DNA from 4 places in the Mesorhizobium sp. CO1-1-11 genome. Region 4 is predicted to be linked to each of the others. Evidence: predicted binding sites of a transcription regulator. Region 4 holds the regulator's gene; each other region holds the start of a gene.
The links. Region 4 encodes PhoB, which activates phosphate uptake and scavenging genes when phosphate is short. Its sites were predicted from a motif close to TGTCATNNANCTGTCAT; they were not measured.
Positions count from the first base shown of each region.

Region 1: a site for PhoB is predicted at 3,296-3,312, ahead of ppk2 (polyphosphate kinase 2). Genes of this name have one in related genera too.
Region 2: a site for PhoB is predicted at 1,972-1,988, ahead of LB554_RS06790 (acid phosphatase). Genes of this name have one in related genera too.
Region 3: a site for PhoB is predicted at 2,844-2,860, ahead of LB554_RS03805 (RNA degradosome polyphosphate kinase). Genes of this name have one in related genera too.

Region 1 covers NZ_JAIUHE010000002.1:195,085-200,212, forward strand. The annotation lists gene hemB (porphobilinogen synthase) at 1-875, shown strand, start outside; partial or broken gene LB554_RS02965 (glyoxalase superfamily protein) at 1,125-1,235, shown strand; gene LB554_RS02970 (dihydrofolate reductase family protein) at 1,380-2,024, shown strand; gene ppk2 (polyphosphate kinase 2) at 2,279-3,199, opposite strand; gene LB554_RS02980 (aldo/keto reductase) at 3,471-4,514, shown strand; gene LB554_RS02985 (glycosyl transferase family 90) at 4,539-5,128, opposite strand, start outside.
Region 2 covers NZ_JAIUHE010000005.1:20,864-25,991, forward strand. The annotation lists gene LB554_RS06785 (DUF922 domain-containing Zn-dependent protease) at 1-306, shown strand, start outside; gene LB554_RS06790 (acid phosphatase) at 354-1,889, opposite strand; gene LB554_RS06795 (cytochrome-c peroxidase) at 2,085-3,353, shown strand; partial or broken gene LB554_RS06800 (GIY-YIG nuclease family protein) at 3,550-3,834, opposite strand; gene LB554_RS06805 (SDR family oxidoreductase) at 4,019-4,723, opposite strand; gene LB554_RS06810 (helix-turn-helix domain-containing protein) at 4,846-5,128, opposite strand, start outside.
Region 3 covers NZ_JAIUHE010000002.1:367,076-372,203, reverse strand. The annotation lists gene LB554_RS03825 (amino acid ABC transporter ATP-binding protein) at 1-461, shown strand, start outside; gene LB554_RS03820 (TIGR02117 family protein) at 579-1,244, shown strand; gene LB554_RS03815 (FAD-dependent monooxygenase) at 1,263-2,501, opposite strand; gene LB554_RS03810 (zinc-finger domain-containing protein) at 2,512-2,757, opposite strand; gene LB554_RS03805 (RNA degradosome polyphosphate kinase) at 2,925-5,117, shown strand; gene ppx (exopolyphosphatase) at 5,117-5,128, shown strand, end outside.
Region 4 covers NZ_JAIUHE010000020.1:5,447-10,574, reverse strand. The annotation lists gene pstC (phosphate ABC transporter permease subunit PstC) at 1-508, shown strand, start outside; gene pstA (phosphate ABC transporter permease PstA) at 512-1,363, shown strand; gene pstB (phosphate ABC transporter ATP-binding protein PstB) at 1,360-2,163, shown strand; gene phoU (phosphate signaling complex protein PhoU) at 2,189-2,896, shown strand; gene phoB (phosphate regulon transcriptional regulator PhoB) at 2,916-3,605, shown strand; gene LB554_RS22230 (ROK family protein) at 3,608-4,843, opposite strand; gene xylF (D-xylose ABC transporter substrate-binding protein) at 5,108-5,128, shown strand, end outside.

The DNA.
Region 1 (5,128 bases), on a different contig from region 4:
TCGTCGAGGGCAGGAATGTCCGAGAGCCGATTGCCGCCATGCCCGGCGTCTTCCGGCTTTCGGTCGACCTTGCCGTCAAGGAGGCCGAACGGGCGGCCAAGCTCGGCATCCCGGCCCTTGCCACCTTCCCCAACGTCGATCTCGGCCTGCGCGACCAGACGGGTTCCCACATCCTCGACCCGGAAAATATCATCAACCGCGCCACACGCGCCATCAAGGACGCGGTACCCGAGATCGGCATCATCACCGACGCCGCACTCGACCCGTTCACCAGCCATGGCCATGACGGCATCCTGCGCGACGGCATCATCGTCAATGACGAGACGGTCGAACAGGTCGCCGCGGCGGCCGTCATCCAGGCGGCGGCCGGCGCCGACATCATCGCGCCGTCCGACATGATGGACGGCCGCATCGGCGCCATCCGCGACGCGCTCGACGCCAACGGTTTCCAGGACGTGGCGATCATGTCCTACGCCACAAAATTCGCGTCGGCCTTCTACGGCCCCTATCGCGAGGCGGTCGGCACCGCCGGTCTGCTCAAGGGCGACAAGAAGACCTATTACATCGACCACGCCAATTCGGACGAGGCGGTGCGCGAGGCCGAACAGGACCTCGCCGAGGGCGCAGACATGCTGATGGTCAAGCCCGGCCTGCCCTATCTCGACATCATCCGCCGGCTGAAGGACGAATTCCAGATGCCGACCTTCGCCTACCAGGTCTCGGGCGAATATTCGATGATCAAGGCGGCTGATTCCAATGGCTGGATCGATGGAGAGAAGGCGATGCTGGAATCGTTGCTCGCCTTCAAGCGCGCCGGCTGCGACGGCATCCTGACCTATTTCGCACCCGAAGTGGCTGTGATGCTGAAGGGGTAGCCCGACTTGCCGGGCAAGGCACTTCAGTAGATGTCACCACTCTTTCGACTGGTCGGCGGTTCTATCGAAAACCCGCTGACAAAAACTGGCGGCTGCAACTATGATGGAAGCGGCCGACAGCCCGCACCCTCGGCCAAGAGGTATGGCGAACGCTTCCTGAGGATGCTTCCTGACCCGTTTCACCGTCGGGCGAAGGTGTCGGCAATGCGGGCACTGACGAAGGCTTTGCCGTGACCCGAGGAAACGGACATGCTTGCCTATCGCGATGCCAAGACGATGGCGAAAGCCATGCGGGAGGCGCTTGCCGCCCGCAGACTGACGATCAGCCACAGCGAGGCCCTTGAGATCGTCGCGCGCCAACCGACCGGCCAATGAGGCGGCGGCCGTAGCTTGGCGGCAATCGGAAATACCTTTTCCGGCTCGAAAAACCACTTGCAATTCAAAATCAGTTTGCTAGAAGAAACCACTTGCAAAAAACAACCGGTTCTCAAGGAGGAGGTTCTCATGTCCAAACTTCGCGTCAACGCTTTCAGCCTGTCGCTTGACGGCTATGGCGCCGGCCCCGATCAGAGCCTTGAAAATCCGCTCGGTGTCGGCGGACCGGCCCTGCACAAATGGGCTTTCAGCACTCGCACCTTCCGCAAGATGTTTGGCCAGGAAGGCGGCGAGACAGGCGTTGACGAAGACTTTGCGGCGCGCAGCTTCGAGAATGTCGGCGCCTGGATCCTCGGCCGCAACATGTTCGGGCCGATCCGGGGCGAGTGGCCTGACGACAGCTGGAAGGGCTGGTGGGGCGACAATCCGCCCTATCACGTCCCGACCTTCGTGCTGACGCATTACAAGCGCGATCCCATCGTGATGGAAGGCGGCACGACTTTTTATTTCGTAACCGACGGCATCCATTCGGCTCTCGAACAGGCCAAAGCGGCCGCGTCAGGCAAGGATGTGCGGGTCGGCGGCGGCGTCTCCACCATCCGGCAGTATCTGCAGGAAAAGCTGATCGACGAGATGCACCTGGCGATCTCGCCGGTGCTGCTTGGCAGAGGCGAGAACCTTTTTGCGGGCCTCGACATGCTGAATCTGGGCTACCAGTGCGGCGAACAGGTGGCGACGGCACTGGCCACGCACGTGGTGATCAAGCGGGCGTAAGGTGGCGAAACCCTCGACGAAAGCCCATTTCTCCCCGTCACTATACGGGGAGAAATGTCCGGCAGGACAATGAGGGGCGGCGCTAGCGCTAGAAGATTGCGCTGTCGAGCATGTCCGATGGCAATGTGTCAGCAGAAGAAGATAGCGCGCGCGGGGGTTTATCCGGGCTCAATTGTCAAAGCCAGCGCCGCCCCTCATCCGCCTGCCCGGCACCTTCTCCCCGTATAGTGACGGGGAGAAGGACAAACTCTCGCTCAATACTTCTCCGGCACGTAAAGCTCGCGCGGCAGCACCTGGCGCTCGTATTCCGGGTTGAAGACGCGCTCCGGCAGCGTGATCTCCTCGTGCGGCACCTCTTCATACGGCAGCTGCTTGAGCAGATGGTCGATGCAGTTCAGCCGCGCGCGCTTCTTGTCGTTACCCTCGACGATGAACCAGGGCGCCTCGGGAATGTTGGTGCGGGCGAAGGTCTCCTCCTTGGCCTTGGTGTAGTGTTCCCAGCGCACCCGCGACTGCAGGTCCATCGGCGACAGCTTCCACTGTTTCATCGGGTCGTGGATCCGCATCAGGAAGCGCATTTGCTGTTCCTCGTCGGTGATCGAGAACCAATATTTGACCACGGTGATGCCCGAGCGCACCAGCATGCGCTCGAACTCCGGCACGTCATGGAAGAACTCCTCGACCTGCTCGGGGCTGGCAAAACCCATTACCCGTTCGACGCCGGAGCGGTTGTACCAGGAGCGGTCGAGCAAAACGATCTCGCCGCCTGCCGGCAAATGCGGGACATAGCGCTGGAAATACCATTGCGACTTCTCGCGTTCGGTCGGAGCCGGAAGCGCCACGACGCGGCAGATACGCGGATTGAGCCGCTGTGTGATGCGCTTGATGACGCCGCCCTTGCCAGCGGAGTCGCGGCCCTCGAATATCACCACCAGTTTCTTCTTGTGGTAGGCGACCCAGGATTGCAGCTTGATCAATTCGGACTGGAGGCTGATCAGGTCGCGAAAATACTGCATGCGATCGATCGAAGGCGGATGCGAGTTCTTGTAGATCTTGGCGATCTCCATCGAGAGGGCCGGCTCCGACATTTCGAGCTCATAGTCCTCGTCGAGCGTGTCGGCGAGCTCGGCTTCAAGCCAGTCCTTGGCAGGGGAATTCTGTTTCAGCTCGGTCATATCAACTGCTCCGCTTGCAAGCCCTGTCGGTTACCACTGGGCGCTCCAATTGCTGGCCAATGGAAACACCTGAGCCGACTTCAATATAGGCCGGCGGTGACGGTTTTATTGCAGCACAGGCGCAATTGCCGGCGTTGCAAATTCCGCAATGTACGATCGATCGACCGTCGTCGCATGGCGACAAGCCGGCCGAATTGTCCTACAAATGCGCGGTCGCCTTCCAGGCCTGCCTTGCCGGCACGCCTCTTCAACAAAATCGTGAGGATCTGACATGGAATACCGCACCCTTGGCCGTTCCGGCCTGAAGGTTTCGACACTGACGCTTGGCACCATGACATTCGGCGGCGCCGGGCCCTTCGCCGCGGTCGGCAACAGCGATCTCGCCGAAGCCAAGCGGATGATCGATATGTGCATCGATGCCGGCATCAACCTCATCGACACCGCCAATGTCTATTCCAACGGCCTCTCCGAAGAGATCATAGGCGAAGCTCTCGGCGGCAAGCGCAAGAACGATGTGCTGATCGCGTCCAAGGCGCGGATGCGGATCGGCAAGGGCCCGAACGACGAGGGCCTGTCGCGCCATCATCTGATCCGTGAATGCGAGAGCAGCCTGAAGCGCTTGAAGACCGATGTCATCGACATCTATTTCGTCCACCAATGGGACGGCCTCACTCCGCTCGAGGAGACCGTTGCCGCGCTCGACAGTTTGGTCAGCCAGGGCAAGGTGCGCTACATCGGCTGCTCCAACTATTCCGGCTGGCAGGTGATGAAGGCGCTTTCCATCAGCGACAGCCGTCACCAGCAACGCTTCGTCACCCAGCAGATCCACTATACGCTGGAAGCGCGCGAGGCCGAGTACGAGCTCTTGCCGATCTCGGTCGACCAAGGGCTGGGCGTTTTGGTCTGGAGCCCGCTCGCCGGCGGCCTGCTGTCGGGCAAATACCGCCGCGACAGCCCGACCGCTCGCCAGCTTGCCGGCTGGTCCGAGCCGCCGATCCGCGACGAGGACCGGCTGTGGCGGATTGTCGATGTGCTGGTCGAGATCGGCAAGGATCGTGGCGTCTCGGCGGCGCAGGTGGCGCTCGCCTGGCTGCTCGGACGCCCTGCCGTCTCCTCGCTGGTGATCGGTGCCCGCAATGACGTTCAGCTCAAGGACAACCTTGCGGCGGCGGCCCTGAAGCTCGGCACCGAAGAACGCCAGCGCCTCGACGCGGTCAGCCGGCCGGCTCTGCTCTACCCCTACTGGCACCAGCAACTGACAGCGAAGGATCGCTTCGGCCCAGCCGATCTGGTTCTCGACCGCAGCGATATCTGATCAGCGTCAGGCAGAGAGCAAGAGCTAGCCGCCGATAAACCGCCAGAGTTCGGGATCGGGTTCGATCTGGCCGCCGAGCACGAAATATTTGTAGAGGACGAGCAAGGAGATCGCATGCTCGTCCCGTTCATTGGAGAATTTGCGGCAATAGGCATTGGCTGCGGCGATGATGCGCTCCGCCGCGGCCGGGTGCCCTTCAAAATAGCGCACTTTTTCGCCGAGATCGGCAAAATCCGGGTCAAGCGGCGCATAGTGGATACCGGCCTCGAGCTGGCTCTCGCCGAACCATGTTTCGTAGGTCGGCGGCGGCATCAGACAGAGCGAGTTGGAATTCATGATCCATTTGAGGTTGGTCGCCACGTCATTGCCCTCCAGCGAGACGATGTAGCGATAGCGCAGGTGCTGGCTGATGCTGAGGAAAGGCTTGCTGTACTTAGCCGGTGCGCTGCGCTTGTGCGAACCGGCATCGCAGAACGGCAAGTCGCGCGCGACATCCAGGAACCGTGTCCTGATTGGGTTGTTGAGGTCGCCGCGCCAGACCACGGCAGGGCGCTTGTCGGCGAAGGCGACGGTATCGACGGGCATGTGGAAGTGGCGGAATTTGTTGAACTTCA
Region 2 (5,128 bases), on a different contig from region 4:
AGCCCCTCCTCGCCGCTGCCGTCCGCCATCCAGAAGAACTGGGAGGTTTTCCTCGCAGGCGTCAGCGCCCACGAAAAGGTGCATGGCGCGACCATTGTCGACATGGCGCGCAAGATCGAGGCGGCGACGGTCGGCCTCACCGTTCCCGACGATCCCAAATGCAGCAAGATCCGGGTCGAGATGACCAAACGCCTGTCCGCCCTTTCGCAGGCGCAGCGGCAGGCAAGCCGCGATTTCGACCGCATCGAACTCGGCCAGGGCGGCAATCTGCAAAAGCTCATTCTTGCCCTGGTCAATGGCGGCTGAGCCACCGCGCCTCGCGGCGCGGTGGCATATTCGCGGTTCGCTCCGCCCTAGCGGCTGAGATTAAGCGCGGCTGACAAATCCCCCATCGGCGGCTCGCCATTGGCGGCCAGCGCCTTGTCGCGGGCGACGATGCCCGTCAGCACCGGCAGATCGTAGCGCGCGGTGATGAAGCGCAGGATCGACGTCGTATCGTATTGCGTGTGGTCGACCGTGCCCATCCTGGCATAGGGCGAGACGATGAAGGCCGGGATGCGGTTGCCCGGGCCCCAGCGGTCGGCCTTGGGCGGCGCGACGTGATCCCAGAAGCCGCCATTCTCGTCATAGGTGATGACGACCAGCATGTGGCTCCATTGCGGGCTCTTCTCCAGATGCGCGACGAGGTCGGCCAGATGCCGGTCGCCCGATGTCACGTCGGCATAGCCTGAGTGCTCGTTGAGATTGCCCTGCGGCTTGTAGAAGGCGACCTGCGGCAGCTTGCCGTCGTCGATCGCCTTGATGAACTCGGCGCCATCCAGGCCGCCATCCCTGAGATGCTCGGTGCGCGCTGCGGTGCCGGGCGTGTAGGCGGCGAAATAGTTGAACGGCTGGTGGTGGAACTGGAAGTTCGGCACCGGCGTGGCGTTCTTGCCGTCGAGCGCCGTCTGCCAGGCGCCGGCGTACCAGGCCCAGTCGACCCCCTTCAGCGACAGGAGATCGCCGATGGTGATGTCGTGCTGCGGCGGCAGTGTGGTGGGAGCGGCCGGATCGGCCAGCGCCTTGTCACCGCCCTCGGCAGGCTTGTTGGCGCTCGGCTGATAGGGCGGCTGCATGGTGTTGACGGCGTAAAAATCGGGCGTGATGGCGCCGTCATTGACGAATTTCGGCACGCCGCCCAGCGCCGACGGCGGCGAATTGTCGGCCACCTTCAAGGTCGTTCCGTCGGCCTCGACCACGGCGATCTGGCCCTTGATCGGACTCGTGTCGGCATGCGGATAGACCGGCGTACAGGCGCAGGCGAGCTGGAAATGGTTGAGGAAGGAGCCGCCAAAGGCGCCCTGGAAGAAATTGTCGGCCAGCACATATTTCTTCGCCACCTGCCACATCGGCAGGCTCGAGCCGTCATAATGGCCCATGACCAGCCCGCCGGAATCGGCCCAGGCGACGAATTTATCGTTCTTGCCGCCGTCGATCTGCATCTGCTCCTGGTAGAAACGGTGCCACAAATCGTGGGTGATGACATTGGTGCCTTCGTTGAAGCCTTTGGGATCGTCGATGGCGAAGGCCGCGTTGGCCAGATGCGCGGTCTGCGCCTCCGTCACCACGGGCGTGACGCCCTTTCCGGTCAGCCCACCCCAGGCCGGGGGCAGTTCGGTCAGCGGCTTGCCGTCGCGATCGAGCTGGCGCGCCTGGTCGGCCGAGACATTGGCCAGCCCATTGGCGCCGGGGAAGCCGCCATAAAGATTATCGAAGCTACGGTTCTCCGCATAGATGACGACGACGGTGTCGATCTTGTCGAAGCCGGGAGGGGCGGCATTGGCGGCCGCAAGGGGAAACAAGGCCGAACCGGCCAGACAAAAGGAAGTGAGGAACTTGGGCCTCGTCATGGAAAGACCTCGTGGCTTGACTGTGGCTATGGGGCTTATGCGGCTATGGCGCGGGAACCATGGGCAGCTAACGTGGATGCCTTGTCACCTTTGTGACATCCGCCGCCGCGGCGAACACGGTTTCCTGAGCACTGGGACCGGTCATCAATCCGTTGCACTGCGTTCTTATTTCCGGGCCAAAGCGGACCGTGCCCCATGATGACGAGACGATGGAGAAGCCTGGTGATCGCGAGTGCCGCGATCTCGGCATTTGGCTTTGCCGCGCCCGCGAATACGGCGGGGCCGGACGGCGTCCATCCCGGTCCGCTGTCGCGTGCGCAAGCCTTCGCACGGGCCGAGGCGCTGACTGCCTTGGGGCGAAAGATGTTCTTCGACCCGGCGCTCTCGGCTTCGGGAAAACAGGCCTGTTCCTCCTGCCACGATCCGCGCCATGCCTTCGGTCCGGCCTCGGCATCTCCCGTCGAGATGGGCGGCCCGAACCTCGACCAGTCCGGCGTGCGCGCGGTGCCGTCGCTGCGCTACCTCGAGGCGGCACCCGCCTTCACCGAGCATTTCCACGATTCCGAGGACGAGGGCGACGAGAGCGTTGACAATGGCCCGACCGGCGGTCTGACCTGGGACGGCCGCGCCGATCACGGTGTGGACCAGGCGAAAATCCCCCTGCTCTCGCCGTTCGAGATGGCAAACAAGGATGCCGTGGCGGTCACCGCCGCCTTGCGCAAGTCAGCCTATGCCGATGAGTTCAAGGCAACCTTCGGCAACGATGTCTTCGACCGCCCGGACGATGCCTTCGACGCCGCCGCCGAGGCGCTTGGCACGTTCGAGCAGAGCGCGGTCGACTTCTACCCCTATTCCAGCCGCTACGACGCCTTCCTCGCCGGCAAGGCGACGCTATCGGCGCGGGAACTGCATGGCCGCGCCCTGTTCGAGGACGAGGCGAAAGGCAATTGCGCCTCCTGCCACCTCAGCGAACCGGCCAATGACGGTGAGCCGCCGCAATTCACCGATTTCGGCCTCATCGCCATCGCCGTGCCGCGCAATCCGGCCATCCCGGCCAACGCCGACCCGGCCTATGTCGATCTCGGCCTGTGCGGTCCCCTGCGCACCGATTTCCGTGGCCGCACCGACTATTGCGGCCTGTTCAAGACACCGAGCCTGCGCAACGTGGCGCTGCGCAAGAGCTTCTTCCACAACGGATATTTCCACACGCTGCGCGAAGCGGTGGCCTTCTACGCCAGCCGCGACACCGACCCCGGCCGCTGGTACCCGAAAAACGCTTACGGTACGGTCGACAAATATGACGATTTACCAAAGGCTTACTGGCCGAACCTGAATCAAGACCCGCCCTTCGACGGCAAGAAACCCGGCGACAAGCCGGCGCTCGACGATGCCGAGATCGACGACATCGTGGCGTTTCTGCAGACGCTGACGGATGCGGATCAGGCGGCGAAGCGGTCGCAGTGAACTGGGAAGCCACGTCGTAAGGGTCGCTAGTTGACGTGGGGATTAGCCGAAGCCCTCCCTCGCTTCGTCATCCTAGGGCGGAGCAAGGAGCGAAGCGACGCGGCGCAGACCCTAGGATCCATGCCGCGACGCTTGCGACGGGTAAAACTGTGCCGAACCTGGCTCCAACCTCCGACGAAACGCCATCAAACCGCGACCAACCTGTTCCGCGAAACAGCTCGAACCATTCCGGATTGGTCTTCTCGATCAGTTCGATCTTCCATTGTCGCGACCAGCGCTTCAGCGATTTCTCGCGTTGAATGGCGTCACGAATGTCGAAATGTTCCTCGTACCAGACCAACCGCTGCACACCGTAGCGCCTGGTGAAGCGCGAACCTTCGCCGGATTTGTGCTCCGGCATGCGGCGACCGAGATCGTTGGTGACACCGATGTAGATGGTGCCGCCCTTCTGGCTCGCGGTCATGTAAACATAGCCGGTCATGCGTTGACGGTAACCGCCAACCCGTCCGGGGACTATCCTCGTTCGCCGTATTTTTTCGGCCCACGTCGCGGCATGGATCCTAGGGTCTGCGCGGCGTCGCTTCGCTCCTTGCTACGCCTAGGATGACGAAGGGAGGGAGGGCTTCGGCTAATCTGAGAGGTATGGGATCGCCGCCAGCCGCCTCTCACAGCGCCCGGATCACACCCCCATCCACGCGGATATTCTGCCCGGTAATATACCCTGCCCCGTCCGACGCCAAAAACGCGATCGTCGCGGCGATCTCCTCTGATGTGCCATAGCGCTGCATCGGCACGTTGTCGCGGCGCTCTTCGGTGGCGGGCAGGCTGTCGATCCAGCCGGGCAGCACGTTGTTCATGCGCACATTGTCGGCCGCGTAGGTGTTGGCGAAAATCTTGGTGTAGGCGGCAAGGCCGGCGCGGAACACGGCCGACGTCGGGAACATCGCGTTCGGTTCTGCTACCCAGGCCGTCGAGATGTTGATGATGGCGCCGCCCTTCTGCTTGACCATCTGCGGCGCCACGATGCGCACCGGCCGGATGACGTTCATCAGGTAGACGTCCATGCCGGTGTGCCACTGCTCGTCCGTGATCTCCAGGATCGGCGCGCGCGGTCCATGGCCGCCGCTGTTGACCAGCACGTCGATGCGGCCATAGCGCTCCAGGGTCAGGTCGGCGAGCCGCTGCAGATCGTCGTTCGACTGGTTGGAGCCGGTGACGCCGAGCCCGCCAAGCTCCTTGGCCAGCGCCTCGCCCTTGCCGGACGAGGACAGGATGGCGACCTTGAAACCATCCGCCGCCAGCCGTTTGGCCGCCGCCGCCCCCATGCCGCTGCCGCCGGCCACGATGACGGCTGTCTTTTCTACACTCATCGGATTTCCTTTTCAGATTGGCGGGAGCTACGGTTTCAGCGGTCCTATAGCCGGTTTCGCCGCGCAGTTCGAACGAGAAAGCCTGAATCGAGCTGCAGAAAACTTGCGCGGTGAGCTGCGCCCTATCCTTCAACCGTCTCCAGCTCGCTCAGCAGCGTGCCTTCCATGTCGGGCTCGTCGCCGGAGCAGACGCACAGCATCTCGGCGTCGCCCTCACCCACCGACAGATAGGCGTGGCCCATGGTGGAATCGATGTAGACGCTCTCGCCCGCTTTCAGCCGCACCGGCGCGTACTGGTCGGTATGCAGTTCGATCTCGCCCTTGAGCACGATCAGGAATTCCTCGCCGGCATGCCTGGTCAGCGGGCCGAATTCTTGCGGCGTGCGGGCGCGCGCATAGGCGTGG
Region 3 (5,128 bases), on a different contig from region 4:
TCCCGCATCTGACCATCCTCGAGAATTGCACGCTGGCGCCGATCTGGGTGCGCAAGACGCCGAAGAAGCAGGCCGAGGAAATCGCCATGCATTTCCTCAAGCGCGTGAAGATCCCCGAGCAGGCCAACAAATATCCGGGCCAGCTTTCCGGCGGCCAGCAGCAGCGCGTGGCGATCGCCCGCTCGCTGTGCATGAACCCGCGCATCATGCTGTTCGACGAGCCGACCTCAGCGCTCGACCCGGAAATGATCAAGGAAGTGCTGGAAACCATGGTGGGGCTGGCCGAGGAAGGCATGACCATGCTGTGCGTCACCCACGAGATGGGCTTTGCACGGAAAGTCGCCAACCGGGTGATCTTCATGGATCAGGGCCAGATCGTCGAGCAGAACACGCCGGCCGAGTTCTTCGACCATCCCCGCCACGAACGCACGAAGCTGTTCTTGTCGCAGATCCTGCACTGAGCGGACTGACGCCAAGTCGAGAAAGCCCGGTCGCGCCACGGCCGGGCTTTTTAGTGTCTGGCCGATCGGATAATGATCTTCTTCATTGAGCCGCGACGGAATCGCGAAGCCGCACCGATGAGAAAACTCCTGCGTTTCCTGGCCATGCTGGTTGCAGCACTGGTGCTCGCCGTGTCGCTCGGCACGCTGGTGCCGCGGCCGCTCTGGCCGGCAGCCGCAGCGGGCGAGGGCATCCGGCACATATTGGTGCTGAAAAATCCGATCCACACCGACATCGCCATTCCCGTGGACGACGAGGTGCGCCGGCGCTTTCGTTTTCTTGCCGATGCCGGCCTGCCTTCGGACGCGCCCGAAGTGCGCTACCTCGTATTCGGCTGGGGTGGGCGCGCCTTCTATCTGGAAACGCCGACATGGTCGCAATTGAAGGCGCTGCCCGCAATCAAGGCTTTGACGCTCGATGCGTCCGTGATGCATGTCGACGTCGCCGGCAACATTCCCGAGCCGCACCCCGATGTCGCGGGCTTCGACGTGGGCGAAGACCGTTTTGCCGCATTGCTCGATTTCGTCGAAGCGAGCTTTCAGGAGGGGCCGAACGGTCCGATCGTCATCGATGATGCCGCCTACTCCAATTTCGATCGCTTTTATGAGGCCAATGGCCATTTCAATGCGCTGATCGGCTGCAATACCTGGACGGCGGCGGCACTGCGCACCGCCGGCCTGCGCACCGGTTGGTGGAACCCGCTGCCGGTTTCGCTTGGGCTGTCGATGCGGCTGTATAATTAGCTTTGCCGCTGGCTCCTTTCAGCGACGGGTGATCCGCTGCTGCTCCCACCCGTAAAGCCAGTCCAGATCGGCTGCGAGCTTCTCTCCCGGTCGTGCCGCCAGAAACAGATTGCGGGCCAACGCCACCGGGCCTCGGGCATGCCAGGCAAGCCGGTTGAGCGCGCCGCGACGGATGACCTTGGCGATGCGCGACCGCCGCAGGTTCTCCCAGATGACGAGGCTTTGCGTCAGGTCGCCAGGGAAGTCGGCGATCAAATCGGCAAGCGTAGCCGCGTCCTCGATCGCCATGGCAGCACCTTGCGCCGCGAACGGCGTCATGGCATGCGCGGCGTCGCCGATTAGCGCGATGCCTTCGGGCATGGTCCAGCGTCGCTGTTCGACCGTGTGGATAGGAAAGGCGGTCCACGGGCCAGCGAGTTCCACCAAACGCGCCAGCGCCGGCGCGGAGCGGCGCATGGCGCCTGAAAGGATGGCGGGATCGGCGTGGCGTGACCACCCGTCGGCGATGCGCTCGCCCCGGGTGAAGGCGGCAAGGTTGAAGGCGCTACCCCTGCTCACGGGGTAGGCGACCAAATGAAAGCCGGGATGCAGGAAGGTGGTGACGCAGTCAGGGGAGCCGATCGCGGTGAAGGCTCGCCCCGCCTCGTTGTCTGCGCTCACCGTCGCCCGCCAAGCCAGTTCGCCGGAGAAATGGCTGTTCGCCAAGCCGGCTCCGCTGCCTGGACTGGCAAACCTCCGCACCGCTGACCAGACGCCATCGGCGCCGACCAGCAGAGATCCTTGGGTATCGATGACCTTGCGGCCGACCCCGTCTGTCGTGGTGATAACGAATGAACCGGAGGCCACGCTGCTGATCTGCGCGCCGGTGGTGAGATGGATGTCGGGCAGTTGCGCAACGCGCGCCATCAGGGCGTCTTGCAGATCCGCCCGGTGCGCCACGAGATAGGGCGCCCCCCAGCGTTCCTCGCCGGCTCCGCCAAGCGGCACGCGTGCCAGTTGGCGCAGGCTCGCGGCGTCCTTCAGCACCACGGCTTCCGGCTGGACGGCATTGGCAAGAAGCGTGTCGAGCACGCCAAGCTGGCGAAGGATGCGGGTCGCGTTAGGAGAGAGCTGGATGCCGGCGCCCGCCGCTTCGAGACGCTGCGCCTGTTCGAACACCCTCACGGAATAGCCGCGTTCGGCAAAGGCAATCGCCGCTGTCAGCCCGGCGATGCCAGCCCCGGCGATCATGACCTGCCGGGACCGCGTCGAGCTCATGATCGGAAGGTCAGGCGGCCTGGTCGATGTAGAGGCAGCCCGCCGGCAGCGTTTCGGTCGCCTTCAGCTTCGGCGAATAGCGATAGAGGGTCGAGCAGTAGGGGCAGACTTTCTCATTGTCGTCGCCCATGTCGAGAAAAACATGCGGATGGTCGAAAGGCGGGTTGGCGCCCGTGCACATGAATTCCTTGACTCCGATGTCGATCGCCGGGTGGCCCGCATCGTTCTGGAAATGGGGAATGGAACCGCCTGCCATCGTCGTCTCCTTAACGCAGTCTCTCTGCATCTGGATCATATCAAGTCTGTTTGCAAGTTCGATGAAATCAAACTGTCGCAAAAGCCTGTCAGAGAACTGTCGCAAAAGCCTGCCACAGGATAAGTTAAGCCGGTTAACCGGCTGAGGCGCGCGGGAGAGCAGGAATCATGAACGAACTGAAGCCGGTACAGAGCGAATTCAACAATGTCGCGGCAGCGAGCCCGGAAGGCAATCCGGACCGCTTCGTCAACCGCGAATTCTCCTGGCTGCAGTTCAATCGCCGCGTTCTCGAGGAATCGCTGAACACCCATCACCCGCTGCTGGAGCGCGTCCGCTTCCTGTCGATCTCGGCCGCCAATCTCGACGAGTTCTTCATGGTGCGCGTCGCCGGTCTTGCCGGCCAGGTGCGCGAGGGGATCGTGCTGAAGAGCCCGGACGGACGCACTCCCGAACAGCAGCTCGAACAATTGCTGCGTGAGGTCGAGCGGCTGCAGGAGGACCAGCAGAAGAGCCTGTCGGCCCTCACGGTGCTGCTCAACAAGGAAGGCATCGAAACCATCACCCGCGACGCGCTGACCAAGGACGAGAAGGTCTGGCTGGAAGACCATTTCCAGGAGCAGGTGTTTCCCGTGCTGACCCCGCTGTCGATCGACCCGGCGCATCCGTTCCCGTTCATTCCCAATCTCGGCTTCTCGATGGCGCTGCAACTTCGCCATCGCAAGAATGGCGAGGAGATGAGCGCGCTCTTGCGCCTGCCGGTGGCGCTGAAGCGCTTCATCCGCCTGCCGGACCGCAAGCACCATGTCCGCTTCATTCCGCTGGAGGAGGCGGTCGGCCTCTACATCGGCAAGCTCTTCCCCGGCTACGAGGTCAAGGGCTCCGGCACGTTCCGCATCATTCGTGACAGCGACATCGAGGTCGAAGAGGAATCGGAAGATCTCGTGCGCCTGTTCGAAACGGCGCTGAAGCGCCGCCGCCGCGGCTCCGTCATCCGCATCGAATTCGACAAGCTGATGCCTGGGGAATTGCGCGATTTCGTCGCCGGCGAGCTTGGCGTCTCGTCGAGCCGCATCAGCGTGCTCACCGGGCCGCTGGCACTCAGCCAGATCTCCGAGATCGTCTCCGTTCCCCGCGACGACCTGAAATTCATCCCCTACAACCCACGCTTTCCCGAGCGCATCCGTGAGCATGGCGGCGACTGTTTCGCCGCCATTCGCGAGAAGGACATCGTCGTCCATCACCCCTATGAGTCGTTCGACGTGGTGGTGCAGTTCCTGCGCCAGGCGATGGCCGACCCCGAAGTGGTGGCGATCAAGCAGACGCTCTATCGCACCTCCAACGACAGCCCGATCGTGCGTGCTCTGGTCGACGCGGCCGAAGCCGGCAAGTCAGTAACGGCGCTGGTCGAGCTCAAGGCGCGTTTCGATGAGGAGGCCAACATTCGCTGGGCGCGCGATCTCGAACGCGCCGGCGTGCAGGTCGTGTTCGGGTTCCTGGAACTCAAGACCCACGCCAAGATGTCGCTGGTGGTGCGGCGCGAGGACGGCAAGCTGCGCAATTACGTCCATCTCGGCACCGGCAACTACCACCCGGTCACCGCGCGCATCTACACCGACCTGTCCTTCTTCACCACCGATCCGACGATCGCCCGCGACGTCGCCCAATTGTTCAATTTCATCACCGGCTATGCCGAGCCGACCGCGGAGATGCGGCTGGCGATCTCGCCGTTCACGCTGAGGAACCGCATCCTTCAGCACATTTCGGACGAGGTCACCCATGCGTTGGAGGGACGGCCGGCGCGTATCTGGATGAAGATGAACGCGCTCGTCGATCCCATCATCATCGACGCGCTCTACGATGCCAGCCGCGCCGGAGTGGAGATCGACCTCGTCGTGCGCGGCATATGCTGCCTGCGGCCGCAGGTGCCGGGCCTGTCGGAAAACATCAGGGTCAAGTCGATCGTCGGCCGGTTCCTGGAGCACAGCCGCATCTATTGCTTCGGCAACGGTCATGGCCTTCCTTCGGACGAGGCGATCGTCTACATCTCCTCGGCCGACCTCATGCCGCGCAATCTCGACCGCCGCGTCGAGACCATGGTGCCGATCACCAATCCAACTGTGCATGAACAGATTCTGGGCCAGATCATGCTGGGCAACATCATGGACAATCAGCAAAGTTTCGACGTATTGGCAGATGGAACCTCCCGGCGCGTGGTGCTGGAGGAGGGTGAGGAACCGTTCAACGCGCAGGAATATTTCATGACCAATCCGAGCCTGTCGGGACGGGGTGACGCGCTGAAATCGCATGCGCCCAAGCGAATCGCCCAGTTCAAGCGCCGCAAGAAGAACGCCGCCACCTGATGCTGTCCAAT
Region 4 (5,128 bases):
CGTGTTCCATGGCATTCCCGGTCTTAGCAGCCTGTTTGCCGGTCCGCCCTACGGCATCGGCCTGCTGACCTCGTCGCTGATCCTCGCCATCATGGTGCTGCCCTTCATCACCTCGATCACCAAGGATGTGTTCGACACGGTGCCGCCGGTGCTGAAGGAGTCCGCCTATGGCATTGGCTGCACGACCTGGGAGGTGACACGCCGCGTCGTCATCCCCTACACCCGCATAGGCATCATGGGCGGCGTCATGCTCGGCCTCGGCCGCGCGCTTGGCGAAACCATGGCGGTGACCTTCGTCATCGGCAACGCGCACCGCATCTCGACCTCGCTGTTCGCGCCGGCAACGACAATCTCCGCGACCATCGCCAATGAATTCACCGAAGCCGTCGGCGATCTCTACACGTCGTCGCTTGTGGCGCTCGGCCTGATCCTGTTCGTCATCACCTTCCTCATCCTTGCCATCGCACGCTACATGCTGATGCGCATCGACGCCCGCACCGGAGCCTGACCGATGTCGACAGCCTCGTCGCTTCACAGCCGCCGCAAGACCAGAAACTCGGTGATGATGACGCTGTGCGTCGTCGCCGCGGGCATCGGGCTTGCCTGGCTGGCACTGATCCTCGGCGCATTGGTCTACAAAGGCGCGGCCGGGCTCTCCCTTGATGTCTTCACGCAGATGACGCCGCCCCCCGGCGATGCGGGCGGCCTGCTCAACGCCATCTATGGCAGCGTGGTGATGACCGTCATCGCCGTCATCGTCGGCACGCCGATCGGTGTCCTGGCCGGCACCTACATGGCCGAATACGGTCGTTTCTCGAAGCTCACCACCGTCGTACGGTTCATCAACGACATCCTGCTGTCGGCGCCGTCGATCATCATCGGCCTGTTCGTCTACGAATTGATGGTGCGGCCGATGGGGCATTTCTCAGCCATCGCCGGCGCCGTCGCGCTGGCCATCCTGGTCATCCCCGTGGTCGTGCGCACCACCGAGGACATGCTCAACCTGGTGCCGAACGCCTTGCGCGAAGCCGGCACCGCGATCGGCGCACCGCGCTGGGTGGTCATCAAGTCAGTCGCTTACCGCGCGGCACTGTCCGGCATCGTCACCGGCATATTGCTGTCGATCGCCCGTATCTCCGGCGAGACGGCGCCACTTCTTTTCACGGCGCTGAACAACCAGTTCTGGTCGAGCAACCTCAACGCGCCGATGGCCAGCCTGCCGGTCACCATTTTCCAGTTCGCTCTCAGCCCCTACGAGGAATGGCAGCAACTGGCCTGGACCGGCGCACTCATAATCACATTGACGGTTCTCGCGCTCAGCATCTTTGCGCGCAGCCTGACCGGACGCAGAGAGGACAAATGAGCCAGATGTTGTCTCCAGACATGACGATTGCCGCCGAGGCAGCCGCCAAGGCGAAGATCGAGGTCAAGAACCTCAATTTCTACTACGGCCAGTCGAAGGCGCTGAAGGACATCACCTTGTCGCTGCCCGAGCGCAGCGTGACGGCCTTCATCGGACCGTCGGGTTGCGGAAAGTCGACGCTGCTGCGCGTCTTCAACCGCATCTACGAGCTCTACCCCAAGCAGACCGCCGAGGGTCAGGTGCTGCTCGACGGCCAGAACGTTCTCGACCGCTCGCAGGACCTCAACCTGTTGCGCACCAAGATCGGCATGGTGTTCCAGAAGCCGACGCCGTTCCCGATGTCGATCTATGAGAACATCGCCTTCGGCGTCCGCCTCTACGAGAAGATCGGCAAGGCCGAGATGGACGGCCGTGTCGAGCAGGCGTTGAAACGCGCCGCGCTGTGGAACGAAGTCAAGGACAAGCTCAACGCCAGCGGCCTCAGCCTGTCGGGCGGCCAGCAGCAGCGGCTTTGCATCGCCCGCACCGTGGCGGTGAAGCCGGAGGTCATCCTTCTCGACGAGCCGGCCTCGGCGCTCGACCCATTGTCGACCGCCAAGATCGAGGAATTGATCGACGAGTTGCAGGCCGACTACACGATCGTCATCGTCACCCACAACATGCAGCAGGCCGCGCGCGTCTCGAAGCAGACGGCTTTCATGTATCTTGGCGAGCTGGTCGAATTCGACAAGACCGAGAAGATCTTCACGTCGCCTCGCGAGAAGCGCACGCAGGACTATATCACCGGCCGCTTCGGCTGATCTCACGCATACGAGGACCAGGATCATGGCCGAACACACAGTCGCAGCCTTCGACGAGGATCTCGGACAGATCAGCAGGCTGATCAGCGACATGGGCGATCTCGCCGGCACGATGGTCGGCGGCGCCACCAAGGCGCTGCTGAATTCCGACAATGCGCTGGCACAGCGCGTCGTCTCCGACGACGCCATCATGGACGCACGCCAGCGCGAACTCGATGATCGCGCCATCACCCTGATCGCCAAGCGCCAACCGATGGCCGACGATCTGCGTCATGTCGTCGGCTCGATCCGCATGGCGGGCGATCTCGAACGCATCGGCGACCTTGCCAAGAACATCGCCAAGCGCGTCGGCTCCGTCGGCCTCACCGCCACGCCGCGCGACCTGTCGCATTCCATCGACTCCATGGCGCAGCTGGTGCTGATCCAGGTGCAGGGCGTGGTCGAGGAATATGCGGCCGGCGATGCCGCCGCCCTCGCCAAGCTCAGGAATGACGACGAACGCATCGACGTCAAATACACCTCGGTGTTCCGCGAACTCCTGACCTACATGATGGAGGATCCCCGCAACATCACGGCTTGCACGCATCTTTTGTTCTGCGCCAAGAATCTCGAACGCATCGGCGACCATGTGACCAACATCGCCGAGAATGCGTATTATGTGCTGACCGGCACGCAATTGCCCGCCAACCGTCCGAAGCAGGACGAGACGGCGCTGTCGATGCCTGCGGCTTGATGGCAGGGATGATCGATCGATGATCGCGCCACGCATCATGGTGGTGGAGGACGAGGAGCCGCTGGGCGTGCTCCTCCGCTACAATCTGGAATCCGAGGGTTACCAGGTCGAGGTGGTGACACGCGGCGACGAAGCCGAGATCCGCCTCCAGGAAAACGTGCCCGACCTGCTGGTGCTCGACTGGATGGTGCCGGCGGTTTCCGGCATCGAACTCTGTCGGCGCCTGCGCATGCGGCCCGAGACGGAGCGATTGCCGATCATCATGCTGACGGCGCGCGGCGAGGAGAGCGATCGCGTGCGCGGCCTCTCGACCGGCGCCGACGACTATCTGGTCAAGCCGTTCTCGACGCCAGAATTCATGGCCCGGGTCAAGGCGCTGCTGCGCCGCGCCAAACCGGAAGTGCTGTCCAGCGTGCTCAAGGTCGGCGACATCGTGCTCGACCGCGAATCGCACCGGGTCTATCGCAAGAAGAGCGAGATCCGGCTCGGACCGACCGAGTTCCGGCTACTCGAATTCATGATGCGCCATCCTGGCCGCGTGTTCTCGCGCAGCCAGTTGCTCGATAATGTCTGGGGCGAGACGATCTACATCGACGAGCGCACTGTGGATGTGCATGTCGGCCGCCTGCGCAAGGCGGTCAACAATGGCCGCATGCCCGATGTGATACGCACCATCCGTGGCGCGGGCTACGCAATCCGCGAGGATTGAGATCAGGCCACGTTCTTGCCGGATCTCACCTGCACGCCCGGCGCGAAGATCTCCTGGTCGACGAAGGTGAGCGCGCGCATGGCGCAGCCCTCGCGGATCAGCGGCAATTCGTTCGGCTCTGTATCGAAGGAAATCGATTTCGAATGCTGGCCGCCGGCGGTCTGGGCGATGGCCTCGCGCAGGGCCGGCTCGATCAGGTCGAAGGCGGCGGCGCTGACGCCGACCATCGCAACGGGCGCCGGGTCTATCAGCGCGAACAGGCTGCCAAGGCCATAGCCCAGAGCCTCGCCGGCCTTGCGATAGGCCTCGCGCTCCGGTCCGTCTCTTTCGCGCGCCGTGGCCGCCAATGCGCGCATGTCGGCGTCGCTGACGTCGACCGGTTTGGCGTCCTCACCCATCTGTCCTGCATTACGCCAGATGGCATAGTTGCCGGCATAGGCCTCGACGCAGCCGCGCCGCCCGCAGCGGCAGAGCGCGCCGCCCGGGCGATGGATCATGTGGCCGAACTCGCCGCCGGAGGAATGGGTGCCGGTGAACAGATCGCCCTTCAGCACCAGGCCCATGCCGATGCCGTGCGAGAGCAGGATGGCGATGAAGTCGTCGCGGTAGCGCTCGGGGTCGCGCCAGCGCAGCGCCACCGCCATCATGTTGCAGTCGTTCTCCATGGTGGCGGGGATGCCGAATTCGGCTTCGAGTATGTCGGCGAAGGCAATGTCCGTCTGTGGCGTGATCGGCGACCACAGCATGGCGCGCGCCTCGGTGTCGGTGATGCCCTGGATCGCCAGCGCGATGCGGGCGATGCTGGCGACGTCAAGGTCGGGATCCTCGAGGCGGCGGCGGACGATGGCCACGCATTCGCCGATCAGCGCCTCGCGCGACATGGTCAGCGTGTCCAGCCGGCGCTGCTCCTCCGATATCACCTGGCCGGCGTAGTCGATGACGGCGACGGAGAGGAAATTCAGCGACAGCACCACGGTCATGACCGCCGCGGCCTCGGGGTTGAGACAAAGGCCCACCTGCGGCCGGCCGCGTTTCAGTGAGCCGGCCTCGTTCGGCTTGCCTTCGCTCAGGATACCTTCGCCGATCAGGTCGGCTGATATCGCCGATATGGTCGAGTGGCTCAGGGCGGTGGTGGCGGCGATCTCGGTGCGCGAGGGCTGGCCACCCCGGCGCACGGCTCCAATCACCATTGCGCGGTTGCGCCGGCGCAGATCGTCGTGGCGGATTCCGACCGACATGATTTCCTCCCCGTCGCCGCGGTTCTTGACGCCCCCTCGAACACCTCCGGCAACGGGCCGAATACTGGCAGAAGCGGCTGGGGCTGTCATTTATTTATTGCGGGGCTCGAAAAAAGGCTTCCGGCACCTCAAAATCCGTCAGAATCGATGTTGACAGTGTTCCGGCGATGGACGAGTGTTTTTTCGAGGCTCGAAAAAATAGGGCCTTTGTGCCGGCCTTAGGGCCAGTTTGGTCGCGCCACACGCGGGCGCAGGGAGGATATCATGAAGAGATTCACAGTCGCC